DNA from 3 places in the Pseudaeromonas sp. HNCC25DJ180 genome. Region 2 is predicted to be linked to each of the others. Evidence: predicted binding sites of a transcription regulator. Region 2 holds the regulator's gene; each other region holds the start of a gene.
What was found. Region 2 encodes sigma-54, which starts transcription at its own class of promoters, with help from an activator protein. Its sites were predicted from a motif close to TGGCACNGTTTTNGCTT; they were not measured.
Positions count from the first base shown of each region.

Region 1: a site for sigma-54 is predicted at 1,701-1,717, ahead of flhA (flagellar biosynthesis protein FlhA). Genes of this name have one in related genera too.
Region 3: a site for sigma-54 is predicted at 1,205-1,221, ahead of ACZYTD_RS06285 (flagellar basal body rod protein FlgF). Genes of this name have one in related genera too.

Region 1 is NZ_JBVAYF010000005.1:111,455-114,686, forward strand. Features, by position in the region: gene flhA (flagellar biosynthesis protein FlhA) at 1-1,666, opposite strand, end outside; gene flhB (flagellar biosynthesis protein FlhB) at 1,779-2,912, opposite strand; gene fliR (flagellar biosynthetic protein FliR) at 2,914-3,232, opposite strand, start outside.
Region 2 is NZ_JBVAYF010000001.1:251,904-255,135, reverse strand. Features, by position in the region: gene ptsN (PTS IIA-like nitrogen regulatory protein PtsN) at 1-404, opposite strand, end outside; gene hpf (ribosome hibernation promoting factor) at 407-694, opposite strand; gene ACZYTD_RS01190 (RNA polymerase factor sigma-54) at 716-2,182, opposite strand; gene lptB (LPS export ABC transporter ATP-binding protein) at 2,239-2,964, opposite strand; gene lptA (lipopolysaccharide transport periplasmic protein LptA) at 2,968-3,232, opposite strand, start outside.
Region 3 is NZ_JBVAYF010000005.1:155,264-158,495, reverse strand. Features, by position in the region: gene flgE (flagellar hook protein FlgE) at 1-1,115, shown strand, start outside; gene ACZYTD_RS06285 (flagellar basal body rod protein FlgF) at 1,260-2,006, shown strand; gene flgG (flagellar basal-body rod protein FlgG) at 2,025-2,813, shown strand; gene flgH (flagellar basal body L-ring protein FlgH) at 2,837-3,232, shown strand, end outside.

The sequences.
Region 1 (3,232 bases), on a different contig from region 2:
GAATGGGCACTCCCTCGATCAGCAGGTTCTGCAATACCTTGACCAGAGTCCCCAGCGGCATGACGCCCGGGATCAGCCCCTCCACCAGCTTGGGCTGACTGCGCCCCACCATATCCAGCAGGTTTTGCACCTCTTCATGACCCAAGAGTTGTGCCGCGTGATTGGTCAACAACTGGCTCATATGGGTGGCAATCACGGTGGAGGCATCCACCACCGTATAGCCCAGGCTATGGGCCTGATCGACCTGGTCCCGGTTGATCCAGATGGCATCCAAACCAAAGGCCGGATCCCGGGTCTCGATCCCCTGCAACGCACCAAATACCTGGCCAGGATTAATAGCCATCTCCCGGTCGTGATAAACATCCGCCTCACCGGTATTCACCCCCATCAGGGTAATGCGATACTGATTGGGCGGCAGATCCAGGTTGTCACGGATATGCACGGGTGGAATGAGGAAGCCCAGCTCCTGGGAGAGCTTCTTGCGCACCCCCTTGATACGATTGAGCAACTCACCCCCCTGGCTGCGATCAACCATGGGAATAAGCCGATAACCCACCTCCAGTCCAATCACATCCACTGGACTCACATCATCCCAACTTAGATCCTTGTGCTCGGGCACACCCGCACTCTCCACCGGAGCCAAGGCACGGTTGGCTGCGGCTAACTGATTGGCCTTGTTACGCTTATAAACCCACCAGGTGACCCCCCCCGAGGCACTCCCCAGCAACAGGAAGGCGAAATGGGGCATACCCGGCACCAGCCCCATCACCACCAAAATACCGGAAGCAATACTCAGCGCCTTGGGATCCGCGAACATCTGGGAGAGCATGACGTTGCCCATGTCCTGCTCGCTATTTTGCCGGGTGACTATGATAGCAGCGGCGATGGAGAGCAGCAGGGAGGGGATCTGGGCCACCAGGCCATCGCCTATGGTCAGCAGGGTATAGATGGTGGTGGCCTCGGCAAAACCCAACCCATGCTGGACCATGCCGACAATCAGGCCACCAATGATGTTGATAAACATGATGAGGATAGCGGCTACGGCATCCCCTTTCACAAACTTGGAGGCACCATCCATGGAGCCGTAGAAGTCGGCCTCCCCTGTCACCTCCTGGCGCCGCCGCTTGGCATCATCCTGATTGATGAGACCGGCATTCAAGTCGGCATCTATGGCCATCTGCTTCCCTGGCATGGCATCCAGGGTAAAACGGGCACTCACCTCGGCGATACGGCCAGCCCCCTTGGTGACCACGACAAAGTTGATGATCATCAAGATGATAAAGACGATGAGACCGACCGCGTAGTTGCCGCCGATCACCACGTTACCGAAGGCCTCGATCACATGACCGGCGGCCCCGGGGCCATTATGCCCCTCCAGCAGCACCACCCGGGTCGAGGCCACGTTAAGCGCCAGACGCAGCAGGGTGGCCACCAGCAAGATAGTGGGAAACGCGGCGAAATCCAGAGGACGCTTGGTGTAGACGGAAACCAGCAAGACGACTAGGGCAAGGGCGATGTTGAAGGTAAAGAGTATGTCCAGCAGGAAAGTCGGCATGGGCAAAACCACCATGCCCAGGGAGGCCAGCACCAGCAGAGGCGTACCTAGCCCCTTGCTCAGCATGCTTCGATTAAGCCCCAGCGAATCAAGAACAGCTTTCAATTCCATGGCATAGCTTCGACTAGAAATACTAACCAAAGACTAGCAAAATACGAGCCACTAATTAATTACTTATTTTTCAGATGGTTATACAGCTCACGCTCTGGGCGCCAAAAAAACGTCAATAGCGCAGCTCATCGGGAATAGGCAGATCCGAAGGCGGCTTGCGTGGTGCCTCGGCACGCCCCTTGCGATAGGCTTGCAGTTGGTAGACATAAGCCAGGATCTGGGCCACCGCCACGAAGAGTCCTTCGGGGATTTCATGATCCAGTTTGGTGGTGTGATACAAGGCTCGAGTCAGAGGCGGCGATGCCACCATGGGTACCTGGTATTCACGGGCAATTTCACGGATCTTCATCGCCACTTCATCCACGCCCTTCGCCACCACCACGGGGGCGGCGCCGGGTTTACTTTTGTCATATTTCAGCGCCACCGAGTAGTGGGTTGGGTTGGTCACCACCACATCGGCCTTGGGCACCTCGGCCATCATGCGACGATTAGCCATCTCGAATTGCATCTGCCGCATCCGCCCTTTGACCTCGGGCTTGCCCTCGGAGTCCTTATACTCGTCCTTGACCTCCTGCTTGGTCATCTTCAGTTGGCGGGAGTGATTCCATAACTGAAAAGGGACATCAATCATGACAATGGGCAACAGGGCACAGCAGAGCAACAAGCCAATCCACAGGGAGATCTGCAGCGCGTCCTCAATGGCAAATGGAAACTGACGCTGACTCAAATCCATGATGTGGGCAAAGTTGGCCTTGAAAACCACCCAGGCCATGATGGCAATGAACAGCACCTTGCCAATCGACTTCACCAGCTCAATCAGCGACTGGACACCAAACATCCGCTTGATCCCGCTGATAGGGTTGAGCTTGTTGAACTTGGGCAGTATCGCCTCACCACTGAAGTTAAAGCCCCCGATCAGCACGTTCCCCAAAACCGAGGCGATCAGGATCAAGATGAACAGGGTCAGCAGCGGGCCCATCAGGTTGCCAAGATCGGCTTCCAGGGCTGTCAGCATGTTGTCCGGGTCAAAGACTAGCTCACGTTCAAAACTAAAGTTACTACGCCAAACACCCATCATGGTTTCGGCAAGCCAGCGCCCTGTCAACATCAGGCCTATCACCCCGGTCAGCAACACCACGGCCGTCCCCATCTCCTTGGAGCGGGCGATCTGTCCCTTCTCTTTGGCTTGTTGCAGTCGCCTGCCTGTGGGGGCTTCTGTTCTTTCCTGACCATCCGACTCAGCCATCTTAACCCCCTTCGCACTGAGTATTGATGAGGGTACAGATCAACCCCTGTACCTGCTGCCAATGCAGCAAGAAGTGCTCCATGAAGCCACCGAGGGAGAGCCAGAGCACCAGCAAGCCACACACCATGCTGACCGCAAAGCCCATGCTGAAGATGTTGAGTTGAGGCGCAGCCCGGGTCATAACGCCAAAGGCAAAGTTGATAAGCAGCATGGCCACTATGGCCGACAAGGAGACGGAGACCGCCATCTGGAACATGACGGTCATGAACCCAAACAGACTCTGCAATCCGTCAAGAGAGATCCCGGTAGTCGAAATCGGC
Region 2 (3,232 bases):
GCTTGCCGCAGTTGACGACAGAAGGTTTTGTCATTGAGCTTGCTGGCGATGAGGGAGAGGGTCTTGAGATGGATCTTGCACTCGCTCTCGGGCACCAACAGGGCAAAGAGGATATCGACCGGTTGATTGTCGATGGCATCAAAGGCGATGGGTTGTTCCAGGGTGAGAAACACTGCGGTCAGCGGGTGACCGTCGGGGATGCGACCATGAGGTATGGCAATGGCACCGCCTATACCTGTGCTGCCCATCTTCTCGCGGGCCAGCAGGCGCTCGAAAAGATCCTGCTCATCGAGACCCAGGCGGCGAGCGGCCAGCTCGCTGATGAGCTCGATGGCGCGCTTCTTACTAGAGCAAGGGACCGCACCATGGGTGCAGTCCCTGCTGAGAAAGTCCTGAATTAGCATGCTTATTTGCTGTTTAACTTTTCTTTATGCTTGATGATCTGGCGATCCAGCTTGTCGATCAGAGCGTCGATAGCGGCGTACATATCTTCATGCTGGGAGTTAGCGAAGATCTCACCGCCATTGACGTTGAGTTTGGCTTCGGCGATCTGGTTGAGCTTCTCAACTGTCAGAATAACTTGAACATTATTGATCTGTTCGAAGTGACGCTCCAGTTTGGCAAATTTGCTATTTACGAAGTCACGCAGCGGGTCGGTGATTTCAATATGATGACCTGACAGGTTAATTTGCATAACGTCTTCCTTTTTGTTGGTCTACAGCAGGCGTTTGCGCTGACTGGACGGGGGTATAGAGAGAGACTCACGATATTTCGCGATAGTCCGTCTGGCTACCATAATACCTTGTTCTGTAAGCAAATCCGCGATCTTGCTATCGCTTAAGGGTTTTGCCGTATTTTCCGCTGCGACCAGTTTCTTGATCAAGGCCCGGATCGCGGTGGATGAGCACTCCCCTCCATTATCAGTATTGACGTGACTGGAGAAAAAGTATTTAAGTTCGAAAATTCCTCTGGGGGTATGCATGAATTTTTGTGTGGTTACCCGGGATATGGTGGATTCATGCATTTCCACCGACTCGGCCACATCGTTCAGTACCATGGGCTTCATCGCCTCTTCACCATACTCGAAGAAGTCTTGTTGCTGTTGCACTATGCAGGTGGCTACTTTGAGCAGGGTCTCGTTACGGCTCTCCAGACTCTTGATGAACCACTTGGCCTCCTGCAAGTGTGAGCGAATAAACTGGCTGTCGCTGCTGTTGCGGGCATGGCGGGCCATGGCGGCGTAAGTTTCGTTGATGCGGATCTTGGGCATGGCATCCGGGTTGAGTTCGACCATCCATTTACCGTGCTTCTTGCTGACGGCCACATCGGGAATGACATATTGGGAGTCACTCTGGATGACGCTGTTACCCGGGCGAGGTTCCAGGTTGAGGATGATATCCAGCGCCTCTTTCAGATCCCCCTCCTTGAGTTGCATCTTGCGCGCCAGGTTGCGGTAGTCGCGGCTGCCCAGCAGATCCATGTGCTCCTGCAGCATAACCTTGGCTTCGGCGAGCCAGGGTGTGGTTGGGGCGTATTGGCCCAGCTGAATGAGTAGACACTCCTGCACGCTGCGGGCCGCGACCCCGATAGGATCGAAGTGCTGGATGCGCTTGAGCACGGCTTCCACTTCATCCAGATCGACTTCTCTATCGTCGGCCTGCACCGCCTGCAGTATGTCGTCCAGCTCTGTGGTCAGATAGCCGGACTCATCTATGCCATCTATGATAGAGAGGGCGATGGCCTGGTCCAGCTCGCTGAACGGGGTCAGGTGCATCTGCCAGAGCAGATAGTCCTGCAGGGTTTCTGTGGTCTCCCCCTGATAGATGGAGTCATCGTCACTGGAGGGCAGGCCACTGGGTTGATTGGCTCCGGCGGTATAGACCTCATCCCAGGTGGTATCCATGGGCAGCTCATCGGGCATATTATCCTGATTGAGTGCCTCGCCTGTGTCCATCTGGCTCTCATCGTGTTCGTTGTCATGCTCAGCGTCATGCTCCTCCGACACTTGAGGCGCGTCCAGGTTGTCACTCTCCTCCTGCTCCAGCAGCGGATTGGCATCCAGCGCTTGCTGGATCTCCTGCTGTAGCTCCAGGGTGGAGAGTTGCAACAAGCGGATGGCCTGCTGAAGTTGTGGCGTCATGGCCAGCGATTGGCCCAGTCGCAACTGTAGAGTCGGTTTCATCGACGTTGGTGTGTCCTTATGCTGTACTTGTGAATAATCAGTCTCAGCATCAATTGCTAGAGGGTGAATCCTTCGCCCAGGTAGACCTGTTTCACTTGTTCATTGTGCAAAACTTCGTCGGGAGTGCCTTCGGCAATCAGTTGACCATGACTGACGATATAGGCTTTCTCACAGACATCCAAGGTTTCCCGTACATTATGATCGGTAATTAATACCCCAAGCCCGCGATCCCGTAAATGCTCAATGATGCGTTTGATGTCGATGACCGAGATGGGATCCACACCGGCAAAGGGTTCATCCAGCAGAATAAATCTGGGCTCGGCAGCCAGGGCTCTGGCGATTTCTACCCGTCGTCGCTCGCCACCGGAGAGACTCATGCCAAGGTTCTTGCGGATATGGGTAATGTGAAATTCTTCGAGAAGGGACTCCATCTTATCCAAGCGCTCAGCCTTGCTGAGGTTCTGGCCAACCTCAAGTACGCCCATCAGATTCTCCTCCACCGTCAGTCGACGGAAGATGGAGGCCTCCTGGGGGAGATAGCCGATGCCGTTGCGGGCCCGTTCATGCATGGGCAGCGTCGTGATGTCCATGTCATCTATGGTGACGCTGCCGCCATCCTGGGGTACCAGGCCCACTATCATGTAAAATGAGGTGGTCTTACCGGCGCCGTTGGGGCCGAGTAGACCCACGACCTGGCCTGTCTCTACCTGCAGGCTGACATCACTGACTACCTTGCGGCTCTTGTAGCTTTTTTGCAGGTGCTGGGCATTGAGCAGGCTCATCTATTATTTACCCCCCTTGCTGTTCTGCTGCTGCACCTGCTCGGGTAGGAACACTGTCTTCACCCGGGAGCCCTTCTTGGCACTTTCGGCCATCATCTGTTGCTTTTCGATGTCATAGCGGATGAGGTCGCCATTAACTTGGCTATCTTCTTGTTTCAGCTCGGCATTATTCGTCAGCACCACCAGTTTTTCTTTGAGCTTGTAGCTTAGTTGATCCGCTTTGGCATTGACTGGCTTGCCATTATCCAGCACCTGGAAGAAGGTGGCG
Region 3 (3,232 bases), on a different contig from region 2:
GCGCGCTGCAGAACACCAATAACGCCTTGGACTTGGCCATCAAGGGCGACGGCTTTTTTGTCACCTCGGGTAGTGTGGGTAGTCTGGATCGTTCCTACACTCGGGCCGGGGCTTTCCAGGTTAATGATGCCGGTTTTGTGACCACGGCGCAGGGTAACTACCTGCAGGTCTATCAGGTGAACTCCGATGGCACCCCCAAGGCGGTGAGCCTGGATTCGACGCAACCCTTGCAGATCCCGGCGGTGGCGGGTAAACCGCAGATGACTTCTCAGATCAATGCCAGCCTGAATTTGCCGGCCAATGGCAAGACAGTGGACCCAGCCAAGTTTGATCCAACCGAGTCTGATACCTATACCTCCTCTACCTCTGTGGTGATCTATGACTCGTTGGGCCAGTCCCATACGGTCAGCCAATACTTCCTGAAGGACTCCACTGCGGCTAATCCCAATACCTGGCGCCAGCTTACCTACGTGGATGATATGCCGGTTGATATTGCTGGTGGCTATGCGGCGACGCCCCCCCTGACCACGGCCTCCATGCCGCTGGGTGCCACCTTGGTGTTTGATTCCCAAGGGGTACTGGATACTACAGTGGCCACTAATCCGGCGCCTAATCCCCTGCGTACCGAGACATTGGGGGCTGCGGGTGTTATCACCAATGGGGCGGATGGCACCCAGGTGTTTGACATGAAATATGACAGTATCACTCAGTATGCCTCGCCGTTTGAAGTCAACAGTCTGGCCCAGGATGGCTCCACCGTCGGACAATTGACGAAGGTGAATATCGGTTCCGATGGTGTGGTCAGCGCCGCTTATAGCAACGGTTCGACGGTTAATCTGGGCATGGTGGCTATGGCCAAATTCTCCAACCCTCAGGGGCTTACCCAGATCGGTGATACCGCGTGGAAGGCCTCCCTAGATTCAGGTGAGGCTGTTCCCTCAGTGGCTGGGGTGGGTACGGTTGGTAGTGTGCAGTCTTCGGCTCTGGAGGCCTCAAACACCAACCTCTCTTCCGAGTTAGTGGATCTCATCACTGCGCAGCGTAACTATCAGGCCAACTCACGGGCGCTGGAAGTGAACAGCACACTGCAGCAGACCATACTGCAGATCCGTTAATTAGTGGTTCCCTCCGGGCGGCAAACATTGCCGCCCTTTTTTTAAGTTTCGTTTCTGTTTTCTCCTCTGTCTATTTCCTTTCTAATCCTTGGCACCATAGTTGCAAGCTTGATGATTAAGTCACCCTTTTGACTGGAGCGAGCCATGGATCATCTGCTGTACATCGCCATGTCGGGCGCCAAGGAAAATATGAATAGCCTGGCGATCCGCGGTAATAACTTAGCCAATGCCAACACGGTTGGCTTCAAGGCCGACCTGGAGCAGGCGCGGGCCATGCAGGTGTACGGCGATGGTTTACCCTCCCGGGTGTTTGCCATGACGGAGAGTCCAGGCCAACGAATGGAGCAGGGTGGTTTGATGACCACGGGTCGGGATCTGGACGTGGCGGTGCAGGGGGACGGTATGTTGGCGGTCAAGGATGCCAATGGTCAGGAGGCGTTTACCCGTATGGGGAGCCTGCGCGTCTCGGCATTGGGGGTGCTGGAAACCAGCACGGGTCTCAGTGTCGTGGATGATGCGGGACAGCCCATCATTTTGCCGCTGCCCATGGAAAAGATTGAAATCAACCAGGATGGCACTGTGGTCGGGCGGCCTGAAGGCGCGGCACCGGACACGATAGAGGAGTTTCAGCGGATCAAGTTGGTCAAGCCAGATCTCAAGGGTGTGACCAAGGGGCAGGATGGCCTGTTCCGTCGGCTAGATGGTAAATCAGAGCTGGCGGCCGCCGATGTCACCGTGATGAGTGGGGCACTTGAGTCCAGCAATGTGAACGTAGTGGATGAGATGACCAACCTTATTCGTCTGCAGCGCCAGTTTGAAACCCAGGTCAAGATGATGCAGACCGCCGAAAAGAATGATGAAGCACAGAATCAGCTATTACGGCTGAGCTGAGTCCAGTAGGAGGACGCTATGATTCCCGCATTGTGGATTAGTAAGACAGGACTGGATGCCCAGCAAACCAATATTTCTGTGGCTTCAAACAACTTGGCCAACGCCTCGACGGTAGGTTTCAAGAAAGGGCGGGCGATTTTTGAAGATTTGCTCTATCAGAATATCAACCAGCCCGGCGGTCGCTCCTCGGCTGATACCACGCTGCCCTCCGGCTTGATGCTGGGGGCGGGAACCAAGGTGGTGGCCACACAGAAGAACTTTACCCAGGGCAACGTGCAGACCACGGACAACTCGCTGGATGTGATGATCCAGGGGCGGGGTTTCTTCGAAGTACAGATGCCGGACGGCACGACCACCTATAGCCGTAATGGCCAATTTTCGCTGAACTCGGAGGGGACCCTGGTCACCTCCGGCATGGGCTATCCCATCCAACCCGAGATCCAGATACCGCAAAACGCCGAGAGCGTGACCGTGGGGGGGGATGGCCAGGTTTCGGTGAAGTTGAAGGATCAAGCCGAATCTCAGGTGGTCGGCCAATTGACGCTGACTGACTTTGTTAACCCGTCCGGTTTGCAGCCCATAGGTGAAAACCTTTATGCCGAGACCCAATCCAGCGGTGCGCCACTGCAAGGGGTTGCGGGAGCTGATGGGTTGGGCGTGATCAAACAGGGCATGCTGGAAACCTCCAACGTCAATGTAACGGAAGAGCTAGTCAATCTGATCCAGGCCCAACGGGTTTATGAGATGAACTCGAAGGTGTTGAGTACGGTCGATCAGATGATGTCGTTCCTGACACAGCGTAGCTGAGTCAGGTTGGTTAGGAGGTGGTTATGGTTAGTCGTGTCTGTTTGTTGTTGTTGCCCTTGCTGGTCGTGGGTTGTACCTCTCTGCCCAATGGTCCCAAGCCTAATGATCCCGATTTTGCGCCAACCATGCCGGAAGAGGATATGGTCAACGTGGAGCCGACAGGCTCGATCTTCAATCAGGGACAGGTCAACAGCATCTATTCGGATATCAAGGCGCACCGGGTGGGGGACATCATCACGGTACAACTTGCTGAATCGACTACTGCCAAAAAAAATGCCAACTCGCAACAGGGTAAAGACTCCAGTCTCGGGATGGATGCGTTGAAGCTGGGCGGCGATACCGTCACGCTCAATGGTTACAATACCAGCGCCAGCATGGGGGCCACGAACAGCTTCAAAGGGCAATCCAAGGCGGATCAG